2 regions of the Pleionea sp. WD8-19 genome follow, and region 2 is predicted to be linked to the other one. Evidence: riboswitches for the same ligand, from Rfam matches in the RefSeq annotation. Region 2 holds a riboswitch; the other holds the start of a gene.

The links. Region 2 has a riboswitch for cobalamin ahead of ACTUJY_RS06300 (TonB-dependent receptor domain-containing protein). Riboswitches for the same ligand answer to the same signal wherever they lie in the genome.
Region 1: it holds a riboswitch for cobalamin, as region 2 does, so the genes downstream of both, ACTUJY_RS10765 (ribonucleoside-diphosphate reductase subunit alpha) here and ACTUJY_RS06300 (TonB-dependent receptor domain-containing protein) in region 2, are expected to answer to the same signal.

The regions. Positions count from the first base shown of each region.
Region 1 is NZ_JBUZOU010000007.1:178,677-186,404, reverse strand. Features, by position in the region: gene ACTUJY_RS10795 (two-component regulator propeller domain-containing protein) at 1-1,478, opposite strand, end outside; gene ACTUJY_RS10790 (hotdog fold thioesterase) at 1,649-2,089, opposite strand; gene ACTUJY_RS10785 (PA3496 family putative envelope integrity protein) at 2,230-2,412, shown strand; gene ACTUJY_RS10780 (GNAT family N-acetyltransferase) at 2,449-2,919, opposite strand; gene ACTUJY_RS10775 (DUF6265 family protein) at 2,919-3,422, opposite strand; gene ACTUJY_RS10770 (ABCB family ABC transporter ATP-binding protein/permease) at 3,441-5,252, opposite strand; cobalamin riboswitch at 5,467-5,685, shown strand; gene ACTUJY_RS10765 (ribonucleoside-diphosphate reductase subunit alpha) at 6,095-7,728, shown strand, end outside.
Region 2 is NZ_JBUZOU010000004.1:86,595-94,322, reverse strand. Features, by position in the region: gene ACTUJY_RS06325 (serine/threonine dehydratase) at 1-316, opposite strand, end outside; gene ACTUJY_RS06320 (hypothetical protein) at 422-1,108, opposite strand; gene cobD (threonine-phosphate decarboxylase CobD) at 1,139-2,155, opposite strand; gene cbiB (adenosylcobinamide-phosphate synthase CbiB) at 2,180-3,097, opposite strand; gene ACTUJY_RS06305 (histidine phosphatase family protein) at 3,090-3,689, opposite strand; gene ACTUJY_RS06300 (TonB-dependent receptor domain-containing protein) at 3,730-5,649, opposite strand; cobalamin riboswitch at 5,704-5,839, opposite strand; gene ACTUJY_RS06295 (cobalamin-binding protein) at 6,051-6,872, opposite strand; gene cobO (cob(I)yrinic acid a,c-diamide adenosyltransferase) at 6,869-7,462, opposite strand; gene ACTUJY_RS06285 (cobyric acid synthase) at 7,465-7,728, opposite strand, start outside.

The sequences.
Region 1 (7,728 bases), on a different contig from region 2:
CGGGTTATTTGCGACCGGTCCGCATTTAATCGATTGAGTCCATTGGTAGTACCCACCCATAAATTCAAATCTTGGTCTTGAACGATGGCGCGAACATCGTTGTTGGAAAGCGAGTTGTGATTATTCGCGTCATGTGTGAAGTGTCGAAAAGCTTCTTGTTCGATAAGGTATTGAGTCAGACCGCCAAAACGTGTGCCAATCCAAAGTGAATTTTTATCATCCTGTGTGTAGTAAAGCACTTCAACATCATTATTGTTTAAACTGTTCGAGTTGTTAGGTTGGTGCTTAAGTTTTTCGAAGCGATGGTTTACTGTGTCAAATCGATTTAATCCTCCACCTTCAACACCGACCCAAAGGGTACCTTGATGATCAACGACCACGCCTTCTACAGGACCTGGTGACAGTGAATTCGAGTCACCTGGCACATGATAGTATCGTTTAAAATTTAAAGCTTTTAAATGGGTATAACTGACGCCTCCTCCCCAGCTGCCAGCCCAAAGCTGCGCATTTCGATCGACCATCAAACTGTAAATACTGCCCGAGGCTAGGCTATGCTTGTCTGCGGCGCTGTGATAAAAATGTAAGAGTTCCGACCGCTGCCAGTTATAACGATATATGCCATTGTTCGTGGTGCCGAACCAAAGATTGTCTCCTTCAGTTGTCATTGAAACTACGCCCGAACGAATGGATTGCTGTTCGCCCGATTCGGTACTGAGTGGTTGCAAAAGATGGTGATCGATTTGATAGCGATACACGCCTGAGTCCCAGGTCCCAATTATGAGTAAATTGGGAGAAACCAGCTTCAAACTTTGAACTTGTTTCAATGGCAGGGTATTTACAGAATCTGCTTTGAGCTCATAACGTATGATGGTGTTTTTATCCGGCGTTATATAGTTTAATCCGTTAAATCGCGTGCCTACCCAAAGACCGCCTTGATGATCGGGCTCAATCGAGCGTAATTCATTGCTCGACAAGCTGTTTTCATCGTCTGGTTGATGTTTGAAGTGCTGAAACGTATTGGACCGTGTGTCAAGGAGGTTCAGTCCGCCACCCGAAGTGGCAATCCATAAATGATGGGGGCCCGCCGCGTTAATTGCGCGCACGTAATTGTGACTCAAACTATCAGGTTGTTCTGGATCGTGCATGAAGTGGGTAATTACATTGGTTTCTGGGTCCAGCCGGTTGATTCCTCCAGACTCTGTACCAATCCAGAGGGTTCCTTGAGCGTCTTGAAACAGACTCCAAATTTTATTGTCCGATAGACGGTTTGATTTTGATGCATCTGCATGGAAATGTATAAATTCATGGCCGTCGTATCGGCTCAATCCTTGTGTTGTGCCAAACCAGATAAATCCTTGTCGATCTTGTAAAATGCTGATGACTTCATTGCCCTTTAATCCGTTGGTGTCTGCGAGATTGAAAAATGGAAGCGATGATTGAGCGAAAAGCGGTTTACAGTGTACAAAGAGACAAAGCAAAATTGTGCAGCACATTGCCGCATGAGCGTTTAGTCTGACTACGGTATATCTCGACATTCGATAAAGCATAGCCGATCACTCATGATAAATCCGATAAGGAGTCGAACATCTTAGGGTTTTCGGTGACAAAAAATAAGTCTGTGAAGCACTTTCTTAACATAAAGTTACGTTCATTCAGGTTTTTTCGACTTTTGGCGTACCGCCATGGTTAATCGAGATACACAAATCAAATCCCCGTTGCTGCCAGTGATTCGTATTTCCCAGACTTGCGAGCTTTTACCAAGATGGAGCGGAGACGCTTTTGCGAGAACGACGCCATTTCGAATCGCTTTGAGGTGGTTGGCGTTAATTTCCATACCAACGCAGTAATGATCATCATCGACCGCGATATTCGCGGCGATGCTGCCAGCGGTTTCAGCCAGTGCGGCTGAGGCTCCACCGTGTAACAGGCCCATGGGCTGATGGCTGCACTGGTTCACGGGCATACTGACTTCCAGATAGTCATCACCAACTTCAGTAACCTCCATCGACAGGTGGCTAGCCAATGTATTTTGATTACGAATGTTGAGAGACTTTAACGTAAATGACTTTTTCCAGATCGATTTTGGCATGAATTTTTCTGCATATAAGTGAGTTATCAAGGAGAGGTTAACAAAAAAAATTTATCGTGATCAATCAGAGAATTCGTTAGAAAATCGCATTCGTCAGTCCTATATTCCGCCTGAAGGTGCTCTTTTTAGTGAGGTATATCATGCAATCTTCAGGGCGAGTAAGCCGTAGTAAGCAACATAAACATCATTGGGATGACGAGTTGAGTTTTACCAAAAAAAAAGGACACAAAAGTTCACGCAGTAGTAACGAAGTGAAGCGCGATCTTGAGAACTACTTCGAACAAAAGCGTCTGCGGGAGCTTACCGAAGACAGTTGGTCTTGATTCTGTGTTTCGTGCAGTGACTTCACTGCACGACTTTCAACGTCTATTATCGGTTTGATACGTCATGTAAAGGCAGTCGTCTATCGGTATCGGCTCTGGATACGTCTGTTCACGAAAACCAAAACGGTGGTACAGTCGATAAGCGGGTTGATTTTGTTTTAACACAAATAGTGAACATTCGTTTACAGACAGTGCTTGCTTTCCTTTGGTACACAATTGGCTGAGTAATTCGGATCCTACTCCTTTTCTACGAGCATCGGGACTGACGACCAATCGACCCAAGTGACAACGACCCTGACGCAAATAAAACTGACCGAACGCGTGTATTTTTTGATCCTGCTTTAAAACTTTGCTCGGTAAGGCGTTCAGTTTTATATCTTCTAGAAAGGTTTGTTCGGTAAAAGGGAAGCGAAAATTTGGGCCGCCCCAAAAAAGCACTTCGTTTTTCGTGTTAAACCATTCACTTATTTGAATAGCATCGTATTGAGTGGCATTGGTTAGCTGCATCAATCTTGGACTCTTTGATAAATGATGTGCAGTTCTTTCTTTTGCGGTTTTTTAGCCACAACGACAAACATTTCAATCGTATTCTCATTGATGCGTTTAATTGTAAATCCATCAAAATAAGCCGCATTCGGTTCGATTTTTACTAATGGAAAATCCACCGTTTCGTTTTTTTCTTCCCAGCTTTTAAGATCATGGTGAAAATGCTTCAATTGCAACAGTAAGCTTTGATTAACTTCTCGGATTATTTCAATTTCGTAAAGTTTTACTTGATCGTTTACCACGTTGCGAAACACACCCATCATACTGCCACCTAAGGGAGCCGACCAGATTTCCTCTACTGTTCCACCTAAGGCTTTACCACGCCAGTGCCCTTCAAGCCAATGGATATCTTTTAAGGTTGCGGGTGGTGAACTTTGACCTTCTGGCAATGATAAGGTGTTCTCCTGATCAATAGCGTTTAGGGTCATTGCAAAAGTAAAAATAATGAATATCATTTTGTACATTTTGTCGAGTCCTGAAATTTATACTTCAACAACTGCTTTTTGTTGTTGACGCTCTTCGCGTTGAATATGCCATAAGCGGGCATAGTGCCCTTGTTGTTTGAGGAGCGCTTGATGGTTGCCCTGTTCTACAATTTCGCCATGATGCAAAACAAAAATGACATCCGCATCAACAATGGTTGAGAGTCTATGTGCGATCATAATACTGGTATGGTTTTTCGCAACATGATTAATCGCTTTTAAAATAAATTGTTCCGACTTACTGTCTAGCGAAGATGTAGCTTCATCAAATAATAAAATGGGTGGCTTTTTTAAAATAGTACGAGCAATGGCGACTCGTTGCTTTTCTCCACCGGATAATTTTAAGCCTCGCTCGCCAACCAATGTGTTCAGTCCATCGGGTAATTGCTTAATAAAGTCGTCGAGATAAGCATGAGAAATTGCGTTTTTAACTTGTTCTTCAGAAGCCTCAATATTGCCATACCGAATGTTTTCTCCGATGGTGGAATTGAAGAGTACGGTATCTTGCGGAACAATGCCGATATTTTTACGTAAGCTGTTTTGTGTCACTTGATCAATGGGTTGATCATCAATCAAAATTTGTCCTTCAACGGGATCATAAAATCGATACATGAGTTTCATCAATGTGGATTTTCCAGCGCCGCTGCTGCCAACAAATGCGACTTTTTGCCCGGGTTGTATGGTCAAATTCACCGACTTTAATATTGATCGCTCCGCTTGATAATGAAAGCTGACATTACGAAACTCTATTTTTCCTTGGTGAACGACAAGTTCTTTCGCATTTTTAACGTCACTGATTTTGGGTGCTTGTCGTAACAGGGCAAACATTTGCTCGATATTGGCTAAGGAGCCTTTCATTTCGCGATACACAAAGCCAAGAAAATTTAATGGCATGAATATTTGCATCATAAAGGCGTTAACTAATACAAAATCGCCGAGCGTCATTTTGCCATCTACGATGTTATACGCGGCCAGCATCATCATCGATGTCATTGAAACGGCTGTTACCATTGATTGGCCACCGTTTAGTGCAAATAAAGTCAGGCGATTTTTACGGCGTGCTTGCTCCCAGTCAGCGAGATCCTGATCGTAACGATGCGCTTCGTAACTTTCGTTATTAAAATATTTAACCGTTTCATAATTGAGTAGGCTGTCAACGGCTGCCGTATTCGTTCTCGAGTCGGCTTCGTTGGCTTCGCGAACGTAACGAGTACGCCATTCGGTGGCTTTTACTGTCCAAAAAACATAGAGCACAATCGAACTTGCAATGATTACTGCAAACCCGATGTCGTAACTGTAAAGGAACACCGCCATAACCATCGCGATTTCCAGCAAGGTTGGCACAATATTGAACACCATAAAACGCAGCAGAAAACTGATACCCGAAGTGCCTCGTTCAATATCACGCGACAAACCGCCGGTTCGTCGATTTAAGTGAAAGTCTAAGTCGAGTCCATGCAGGTGTTTAAATACGGTAAGCCCAATACGGCGCATGGCGCGCTCGGTCACTCGACCAAACAATGTATCGCGAATCTCTCCAAACAATACGCTGGCTAACCGCACTGAGCCATAGGCAATGATGAGCGCAACTGGCACCGTCAGAATTTTTTCCAGGTCCGACTCGATATTCAGCGAATCCACCGTGTATTTGAGAATAAAGGGCATGCCGACACTGGCAATTTTGGCCGCTATCAGGCAGAGCAATGCGAGTAGCACACGTGATTTAAACTCCAACAAATAGGGAAGTAATTGCTTCAATGTGTGCCAACTGACTTGTTGATCGTCGTTTTGGGGAAAGTGACCTCTGCGCATGGACTCGCTTGATTCGATTAGTTGTTCTACTGAAAGTGTAGTGTAAACAGAATGACAGAGAATACCCATCATAAAATGTTTGAGAAGCGAGCACTCAATCAAAATATCGTTAAAACAATTTGCCAAAGCAAAAGATCACAATATATAGTATTAATGCTTTGGTTCAACTACTAGATAGTTGGTTAGGCTTTAAACAAAGTCGAAATGTTTGAACGAAACCTAGTCGAATATCGGTCGGTTGCTAAGAGGGAATCCGGTGCAAATCCGGAACTGACGCGCAGCGGTAACAGAGAACGAAAGTAACCGGTAAACATTGAGCAGCGAACAATGGGTTACAGGCACTGCAATTCACTTGTGGGAAGCCGTTACTTAAGGCGGAGTGATTCACTCCATACTCTGAAGTCCGAAGACCTGCCAAAGAAGAAGGGCCTGTTTATCTTTCATTGGTCGTCACTACTGGAGGTTATTTTTTTGTCCAGCAAGGCGGAGCGAGCGATTAATAGTTATTCTATTAACGCGACCGACAACGCGGCTGGGTGAAAAAATAGCCCCAGCCCTGCGGGTTGCGGCTAAAACTCCGTCACTCGTTGTTGTTCGTCGATTATTTGGAACGACCAAACCGCACTCCTCACGCCTAGATTGACGGAGTTTTAGACGCAACAGTGATGACTAATGAAAGATAAACAGGCCCTAAGCGCCTTCGCGATATTAAGGTGATTGGACACGTTGAGTTGAATAAGGTACTTTTGTCGGTGTCTTGTTGAGGCCGTCTCTTATTTGGCCGATATCCGTGTTCAATGGTGTCGCGTGGGTTTTCATAAACTTAAAGGACGCGACTCATCATGCATCAACACACATATTCCGACTTATCCCCAAGAGCACTCCCTTCGACTTTTCGGGTGATCAAACGCAATGGCGAAGCCGTCGATTTTGAAGTCGAAAAAATCGCTATGGCAATGACCAAAGCGATTCTGGCTGTAGAAGGTCAAAGCGCTTCTGGCTCATCGCGTGTACGTAACCTGGTTCAACAGATAACCAGCGATATCGTTGACCGGTTTCAGCGACAGTTTCCCAGTGGCGGTCAAATTAATATTGAAGACATACAGGATCAGGTGGAATTGGGTCTGATGCGCCAAGGTATGCAAAAAGTGGCGCGGGCTTACGTACTGTATCGCGAACAACATGCACACCACCGTCAAATGACACAAGCCGGTCAAGCCGCGGAACTTGAATCGAGTTCAGAATCCATTAATGTAGTGCTCGAAAATGGTGAGCAGCAATCATTACCCTTATCAAAAGTGGAGCAGTCTATTCATAACGCGTGTTATGGCTTCGAAGACGTTGATGCAGACAAAGTCTTTCAGCTGGCGAAAGCGAACCTTTATTCTGGGATCAAGCTCCGTGATGTGAGTACGGCATTGTTGATGACCGTGCGTCCTTTGATTGAGCAAGAGCCCAATTACTCTTACGTTTGCGCGCAATTGTTGAATCAAAATTTACAACAACAAGTCGCCGATTTTCTCGAGTTGGATGCAGCTGACGACAACCTCTACCTTAATGCCTTTCCGGCCACCATTGAAAAATCGGTGGTTTTAGAGTTACTGGATGAGTCGTTGTTGAGTTTTGACTTGACACACCTCGCTCAAGCGCTGCGACCGGAACGCGATCGTCAGTTTACTTATCTTGGATTACAGACACTTTATGATCGATATTTTTTGCACTGGCGTGAGACGCGATTGGAGTTGCCGCAGATTTTCTTTATGCGAGTGGCTATGGGGTTGGCGATTAAAGAAGACAATCCGAATCAACGCGCAATTGAGTTTTACAACTTGCTCTCTTCTTTCGACTACATGTGCTCGACACCCACGTTATTTAACTCCGGCACACGCCGATCACAACTGAGCAGCTGTTACCTCACTACCGTGGATGACGATCTGGAAAGCATTTATCAAGCGGTCGCGGATAACGCACAATTGTCAAAGTGGGCCGGTGGACTGGGTAATGATTGGACTCCGGTACGATCACTCGGCGCGCACATCAAAGGTACTAATGGCCAGTCGCAAGGGGTGATCCCGTTTTTAAAAGTGGTTAACGATACCGCCGTTGCGGTTAACCAGGGGGGCAAACGAAAAGGCGCTGTGTGTGCGTATCTCGAAACCTGGCATTTGGATATCGAAGATTTTCTCGAGTTGCGCAAAAATACCGGTGATGAACGCCGTCGAACACACGATATGAATTCCGCTAACTGGATCCCGGATCTGTTTATGAAGCGGGTGTTTGATGAAGAAGCGTGGACGCTCTTTTCGCCCAACGATGTGCCCGAGCTGCACGATCTTTACGGGTGTGCATTTGAACAAAAATATTGTGAGTACGAGGCGAAGGCCGAACGTGGTGAAATTCGGTTGTTCAAAAAAGTGCAGGCGAAACAGTTGTGGCAAAAAATGCTATCGATGTTGTTTGAAACTGGTCATCCCTG
Region 2 (7,728 bases):
CTTTGGAGCTATTGGCAGGCATAAATATTGTTGTCGGTATTTGAAATTGTCTTGCAGCCCATGCAACAGCTTGCGCATGATTGCCTGAACTGTTGGCTACAATTCGCGTCGGTCGTTCATCTTGCTCAATTAATGAAGCGACAGAATTACATCCGCCTCGGGCTTTAAATGCGCCAATTTTTTGCAAGCATTCGGCTTTAAAAAATACTTCGTGACTTAGCCATTGATTTAATAAGGTAGAACGGACAATAGGTGTCTTATGAACATAAGGTATTATTCGTTGATGGGCTGCATCTATATCTGAATAGGTGACCATAGCTATATCCTTTGAAATTAATGAAACACAATATCATAAGTTGATTTAATTACGAACCTTCAGAGCACATATTCTTAGCGAGTATATCTTGAGTAAAAACCGATATTATTTAAACCGCTGACGAATCGTTTTAAGCGACAAAGTATAATGGTATTGAATTTGTTCCATAGTATATTGATGTTCTTTAGCAACGGGACATTGCATTCGAGCAACACAACGATCCGCACATAACGATTCCACTTCTTGGCGATAGTTAATACATCGCTCAAAATCAAAAACATTGTTATCTAACGCACGGGGTGGGCAGGCATTAATACAAGGATGACTATTGCAAGCTCCGCACACCGCTAGCGAGTTTACTTTTTCGGTTATTGGAAAATTACTATTGGCCAATAACACAGCACGATAAGCGAACCAAGAGCCATAAGTTTCGTTAATGCCAACCTTAAATGGAGAGTCTTGATGCCAGCCAGCGAGTATACCCAGTTGTTGTAAACCGATGTATTGGCAGCCAGGGTAAACGACTTTTAAATTTAGTTGAGGATATTGCTTTTTAAAGTAATCCATTACCAGCGTTACTGAAAAATCATTAACTGGATGCTCGCTGTCTATGGCTGACTCTTTTATTGTTTGCCACATGCGCTTACCACCATGACCAAACAAAATAAGTTGCGTATAGTTTTCTGGGTCGCAAACGTGCTCTTTAATTGATAAGTAAATCGCTTCAGGTAATTGCTCAATAGAAAATACATGGTGCAAATTCAATCCCTGATCGGATAGCTCACTATTCATAAACGGGGCTGCTTGGTAGTTATTCATTATTTATCTCTGGTATTGCGTATTCAGTCTTTGTTGCAGTTGAATGAACTGAGTATCCGTTGGTATTCCAAATCGCAAGGCGTTTTGATTATCACAAAGCCGTGTATAAATACCCAGTCGACAAAGCTGTTCCCACTCTTGTTTTGCATTCGCCAGTTTAACTGTTTTAAATAGTGACGTTCCTTGTACCTGTGTTTGGTAGCGAATTTGTAACCACTGTTGTAACTTTTGTGAAAGTCGCGCTAAATATTTTATTTGCAAGGCTTGCCAAGGTTTGTCTTTTAATGCTTGTTCGGCAACATAAAGTGCAGGGCCGTTAACGGACCAAGGGCCGAGAAAACTCTCTAATTGTACGAGGTGCTCAGGTGAGCTGCTTACAAACCCCAATCGTAAACCGGCAAGACCGAAAAACTTTCCAATAGACCGTAATACAAACAGGTTTTTCTTCTCTTGAAACCTGATCATCGAAAAACATTTATCCAAAACATCCATAAATGCTTCGTCGATAATCAACCAGCCATTCAACTTAGTAAGCACCTCTAACAAATATTGAATATCTGTAGAATTGATTAATTCACCGGTGGGATTGTTGGGGTTGATCAGAATAACAATACTGGTGTTGGTTATCGCACGCAAATTGTAAATCGATTGATAGTGGCTAACTGGAAACCCTTGATCTAACCAAGCTTTTTCGTGTTCTTTGTATCCGATTTTGGGTAAAAAAACAGGTACCTTTTTCTTAAATTTATGTAGCCATAATCGAGGCAAGGTTTGTATAACAGCCTGACTTCCATGAGTGACCAACAATTGTTTCGCTTGATAATAGTTTTTTGCTGATTGAATAAAGGAAGGGGAGACTTGCGGTAGTGTTCGCCAGATATCATTCGGAATATTGGTTGCCGGATAAGAATTAGGGCTGATACCGGTCGAAAGATCAATCCAGTCCAGCTCAACATCAGAAAAGGTTTGTTGAATTTCGAGTAATTGACCACCGTGTGGTAAAACGTTTGATGCCTTCATTTATTCTCCCTAATCAACGATAGGTTAGTAAGTGGATGAGACAACGAAAAATGATAAAAAGACAAACAAGGCAACCGATCGATTTAGAAGAGAAATACTGCGTCTAATATCGGTGATTTTGACGGTTTGACCTTTACCCAGTATGGGTGTGTGAACAACTTCGTTTTCGTAGATGGAAGTTCCACCTAGTTGGATGTTCAAAGTTGTCGCGCCAGCAGCCATAGTCCAACCGCCGTTAATACTTTTATAATGTTTACTTTGGTGAATCGCATTGTGAATGGATAACGTAAAATTTCCTTGTAAGGCATAAACTATTGCAGTGAGTTTTGCTGAAGGCCAACCAAGCAAGTCATCCATGCGCGCAGCAAACCACCCAAAATCAAAAAAACGTTTGCTTTTGTAGCCCCACATCGCGTCTAAAGTGTTTGCCAGTCGGTGTAAAATCACAGCGGGTGCACCACCGACCAAATACCAGAACAAACTGGCGATTACGGCGTCGTGACCATTTTCTAGCACTGATTCTGTTACAGCGCGTGAAATATCCGGAGAGGAAAGCTCATGAGTATTTCGGCTGACCATATACCCACAATAATGTTGAGCGGTTTTAACATCTCCTTTAATTAGCGGATGATAAACCTGCATTGCATGTTGATTGAGACTTTTTAAACCTATCGCCAAGTACAATACAGTCACTTCAATAAACATCGAAACCGTTTGAAATAAAGTTAGTGTGTAAGTAAGAAATACGAAAGGGAGTACTAGTAAACACCAAGAAAAAATACCTAACCATTTTATTTGCAAGCGCGAGAAAGTGATTCGATTAAATTTGGCTTCACCTGTATTCGCCAGATTGCCGAAACCTACCAGAGGATGAAAACGTTTTGGCTCACCAAAGATGTGATCAATCATCAAAGCATTAACGATAACCAAAACTTCAGTCACCCGACTGATCCGACAAATTAAATTGGTTAGTGCGATGACAAAACTCTACCTGGAAATAATAGCCATTGCCGTACTGGCTGTAGGCATCACAAAAATCTTTGCCATTCAGTTTAGAAAGAAAGCAGCGCAGTAGATCGCCATGGGTGATTATTAAAAGTCGCTTTTGCTTATTATTACTCGCCAGCTTAATTAACGAATGTTCGAATCGAGTTGCTGCGTTGATAGCGGATTCGCCATTGGGAGGTGAGTGATGCGTAACACGAAAGAAAATATCCTGAAAATGCGGTTCGTTATGAAGACTATCAAACAACTTACTTTGCCAATCACCAAAGTGACGTTCTTGTAAGTCTACATCTTCCGATAACGGAATATTGATAAGCTTTTGACAGATCATGCCCGTACTTTTCGCTCGACCTAGTGTTGAAGTGATGATGCTATCTATTTTTTTATCTTTACAGCTAATCGCGAGTTGTTGGGCTTGATATTCGCCTTGTAGTGTTAATGGACTGTCGAGTTGGCCTTGTAACCGTTTTATTCGATTCCATTCGGTTTCGCCATGACGGGCTAGGTAGAAAGTTGTTATAAGTTTCATAGTAAACGGGCTAAATCTTGGTTTAGCCCATTGTTAAAAGTTAAAATTGGTAATTTGCACTTATAAAACTTTGTCGTCCGGGTGAACGATAGTTGAGTACATTTTCCGGTGATTTATCAAGAGCATCGCTAATTTTTAGTGATACAGTGAAGTCTTTATTTAAAAAGATATTGGCTGAAAGATTGAGCTGTGTATAACTTTGCAAAGAAATGCGAGTTGATGGCCAGGTACTATAATCTGTATCAGGTCGTTCACCGACATATTGATAATGCGCTCTTAATGCCAGCTTTTCGAACTCTAAGCCCGCTTGATAGCTCATGATTTTTTCCGCGCGACGCACTAAAGAACGCTTAAAACTGACATCCATATTCGTATTAACATCAAATTCCGTTGCTTTTTCAGTGGCATGTACATAATGATAGCCTACTTTATGATTAAAAAATCCTATACGCTGTTGAAATGAAACTTCATAACCATTGACGAAAGCCTTTTCTATATTAAACGGCTGCAATACACCAAATTCGTTGTTTTCAAAGGCAATAAGATTATTAAAGTCTGTTTGGTAACGAGCAATAGCAAAGGAGTAATTGTTATTATGGATCGATAAACCGAGTTCATTTGTGTAGGAAACTTCCGATACCAGGCTACTGTTTCCAGCGAATGAGCCAACATTAGGGTAATAAAGATCATTAAATGTAGGTGCTTTAAATCCTTTGCCGCGACTGGCTGTGATGTTTAGAAAATCCAGTGGTTGATACCCTATTGCTGTAGTAAAAGAAGTATCAGTGTCACCGTTTTCAATATCATCATAACGAACAGATGTTTCTAAAATGATAGCTTCATTATGGTATGAAGAATAAATATAACCACCATGGGATTTGCGACTCGAGTTGTCTAGCTTATAGATTGTCGAATCCCAATTGACAATAGTCGTTCTATCCAACGTGTCATCGACTATATCTACTCCTCCTAAGAGATGAAACCCCGTCGTCCATTGGTAGCCTACGAGCGCATTCAGTTGTCTTCGTCGAGTTTCATATTTGGAGTTTTCTTCTAAGAGTGTCTGATTGCCGTAACTTTGCGACCAATCTCTGCTTTGTCCGTAACCCAGCTTAGATTGCCAAGGGCCGCTTACGTAAGTGTATTCAATATTGAATAAATGATCTTTGTAATCGGATTCGTCTGCACCCCAGTCATTGTCAAACTCATTGTTACCTTGATTAGCAGAGAGGATCCAGTTAAGTGATAGCTCATCACTCAGAAGGTAATCGCCGACAAAAGATAAGGTCATTCTTCGATAACCGTCTTTGTCAGGTTGAGAGTCTGGGGTGGTGGTTGAAGGGTCTGAAGTATCAAGAACGTCAAACCCTTCGGATGACTCACTACTTAGTGTTACGCTGTGATTAAGCTTTTCTTTTCCGAATCCAACACTGTAACTACCCGAACGAAACTGGTTAGAGCCAGCACTAACAGTTGTATTGTGCACGCTGTTATCAAATTTACGGGTGAATATTTGAATGACGGCACCCATTGCATCGGAACCCCAGATGGAAGCACGAGGTCCTTTAATGATCTCAATTCGTTCGATGTGATGAACCGAAATGGATGAAAGCGCTTTTTTGCCATCGGTTGCTGAACCGACTCGAACTCCGTTGATTAAAATAAGCGTGTGATCAGAGTTTGAACCGCGAGCAAAGATAGAACTTGTTTGTCCTGCTCCACCTTGGGTTACAACATCAAGCCCGGCCACGGAGACTAACAGGTCAGTTATCGACTCTGGTTGAATTAGCTCGATGTCTTCACGTGAAATAACTTCAATGTTTGCCAGCGTATCTTGAATGTCTTGTTGAACTCGATTGGCCGTAATAATTAATTTATTTTCATGGTTATTAGCCAAAACAGTCTGACTAGAAGCAGTAAAAGCCGCCGCTATCGAAGCGGCAATAAGTGTAGGTTTCATGGTGTTTCCCCTAAATGCGCCCACCGCGCGTAAATCGAGACTTTTTTGTCTCTTTGTTAAATCTATTACTGAGCCGGTCTCCGGGCTGACATCATTTGATGATCACCGTTGCGGGGGCAGCGCTGGGTTCACACCAGCTTCCCGTTATATTTCAATTCTTACTCGAAACACTCAGTGGTAAATCACTTTCCTTGTTATTTGACCTCTTTTAATCCCGATGGATATACCGCGGTCGGGCGGTAATATTCAGTTACGAGCAGCGAGTGACGAGTTTCGAGCAAATACCATCAAGTTTCACTTGACTGTAAAAAACAAAACGTCTTGATTTTCAACTCGCAACTCGCAACTCGCAACTCGCAACTCGCAACTCGCAACTCGCAACTCGCAACTCGCAACTCGCATCATCGCGCTGAATCAATAGCTTTACAAAGTGCTTTTAAACCAATTAACGTTCTGGGTGTGAAACGGTATAAAAAGTCGGAACGAATATCGTACAGGTGCTTATGTTTTACCGCTTTTACTTCCGGCCAATTGTTCCAAATGGATTTTTTAGCCGCTAAATCGCCCGTTTGGTGCGGGATGATAATCACTTCAGGATTTTTTACAAGTACCGATTCCATAGAAACCATCGGATATTCATTTACGGCATCATCAAAGATGTTGACGCCATTGCAATCACGCACCAGTGATGCTATCGACGCATCAGGACCGAGCGTTTGCATGGGATCGTGCCAAAACTGAAAAAACACCTCGACTTTACGTTTATCCGCATAGTGAGCTTTGATGTCTTTGTATTCTTTGTTGACCGAATCGTAAAGCGCTTGAGCTTGTGCGGTATTGCCGGTGTATTGCCCTAACTCTAAAACGTCTTCTAACATCTGCGGGATGGATTGCGGTTCTGTGTAAATAACGTTTAATCCCAAGGACTTCAATTTTTCTAAATCGTCCGATTTGTTTCCGGTACGCCAGGCAACGATTAAGTCGGGCTTTAGGGCCAATACCTTTTCCAGTTGTACACCAGTATAACTTCCGATACGTGGAATCTTGTTTGCTGCCGGTGGATAATTCGCGTATTCCACGGTAGCAATTATGCGTTCACCTGCACCAATGGCGTATAGCAATTCCACAGAATGAGGGGACAGGGCAATAATACGCTTCGCTGGTTTCGCGAACCCGATCTCGCTTATTAGTAGGAATAAAAGTAGTGTAGTAAAATGCCTCACCAGTCCACTCCTTTACGCGCTTTAATGCCCGCTTTAAACGCGTGTTTTTCATCTTTAATTTCACTGACTGTATCAGCCATATCACGCAGTTCGGTAATGGCTCCACGGCCAGTTACGATCACGGACTGGTTTTCTGGCCGGTTCCGAATAGCATTGAGCACTTCGTCTTTCGGCAAGTAGTCGTATCCGAGCATGTAGGTAAGTTCATCCAGTAATACCAGGTGAATGTCAGGATCATTTAAAAACGCTTTGGCTTTTTGCCAAACCTCAGTTGCTGCGGCGATATCGCCTTCACGATCTTGCGTATTCCAGGTAAAGCCGGTACCCATAACTGCAAAGGGAACGCCGTGATTTTCCAATAGGTTTCGTTCTCCGCAATCCCATTTGCCTTTGATAAATTGAACGACGGCCGCTTTATATCCGTGGCCCACACATCGTGCGACGGTGCCAAAACCGGAAGTCGATTTACCTTTTCCATTACCGGTAATGACTAATAAAATACCGCGTTCTATGGTTGCTTGCGCCACTTTCGCGTCCACTTTTTCTTTTTGCTTTTGTGCTTTAATTTTGTGTTTCTCGTTTTTATCCATATTTAACCTTTCATGTTAAGCGAAAGAATTTGCTCGATGTTCAAGTGTTCTTCAAAACAGTCGGCCAATCGATCCAGTTCTTGCAGTCGAAGTTGATGCCAATCGATAGTTTGAGTTGATTTTCCTGTAACCCAAAGTAACAGTGCTTTTAAAGTGTCGGGATGTTCAAACAAGCCGTGCAGGTAACTGCCAACAATTTGTCCATCACTGGATACGACGCCGTCGTTATAGCGGTTACCCATTTGATCGATGACCTTGGCAAAGGG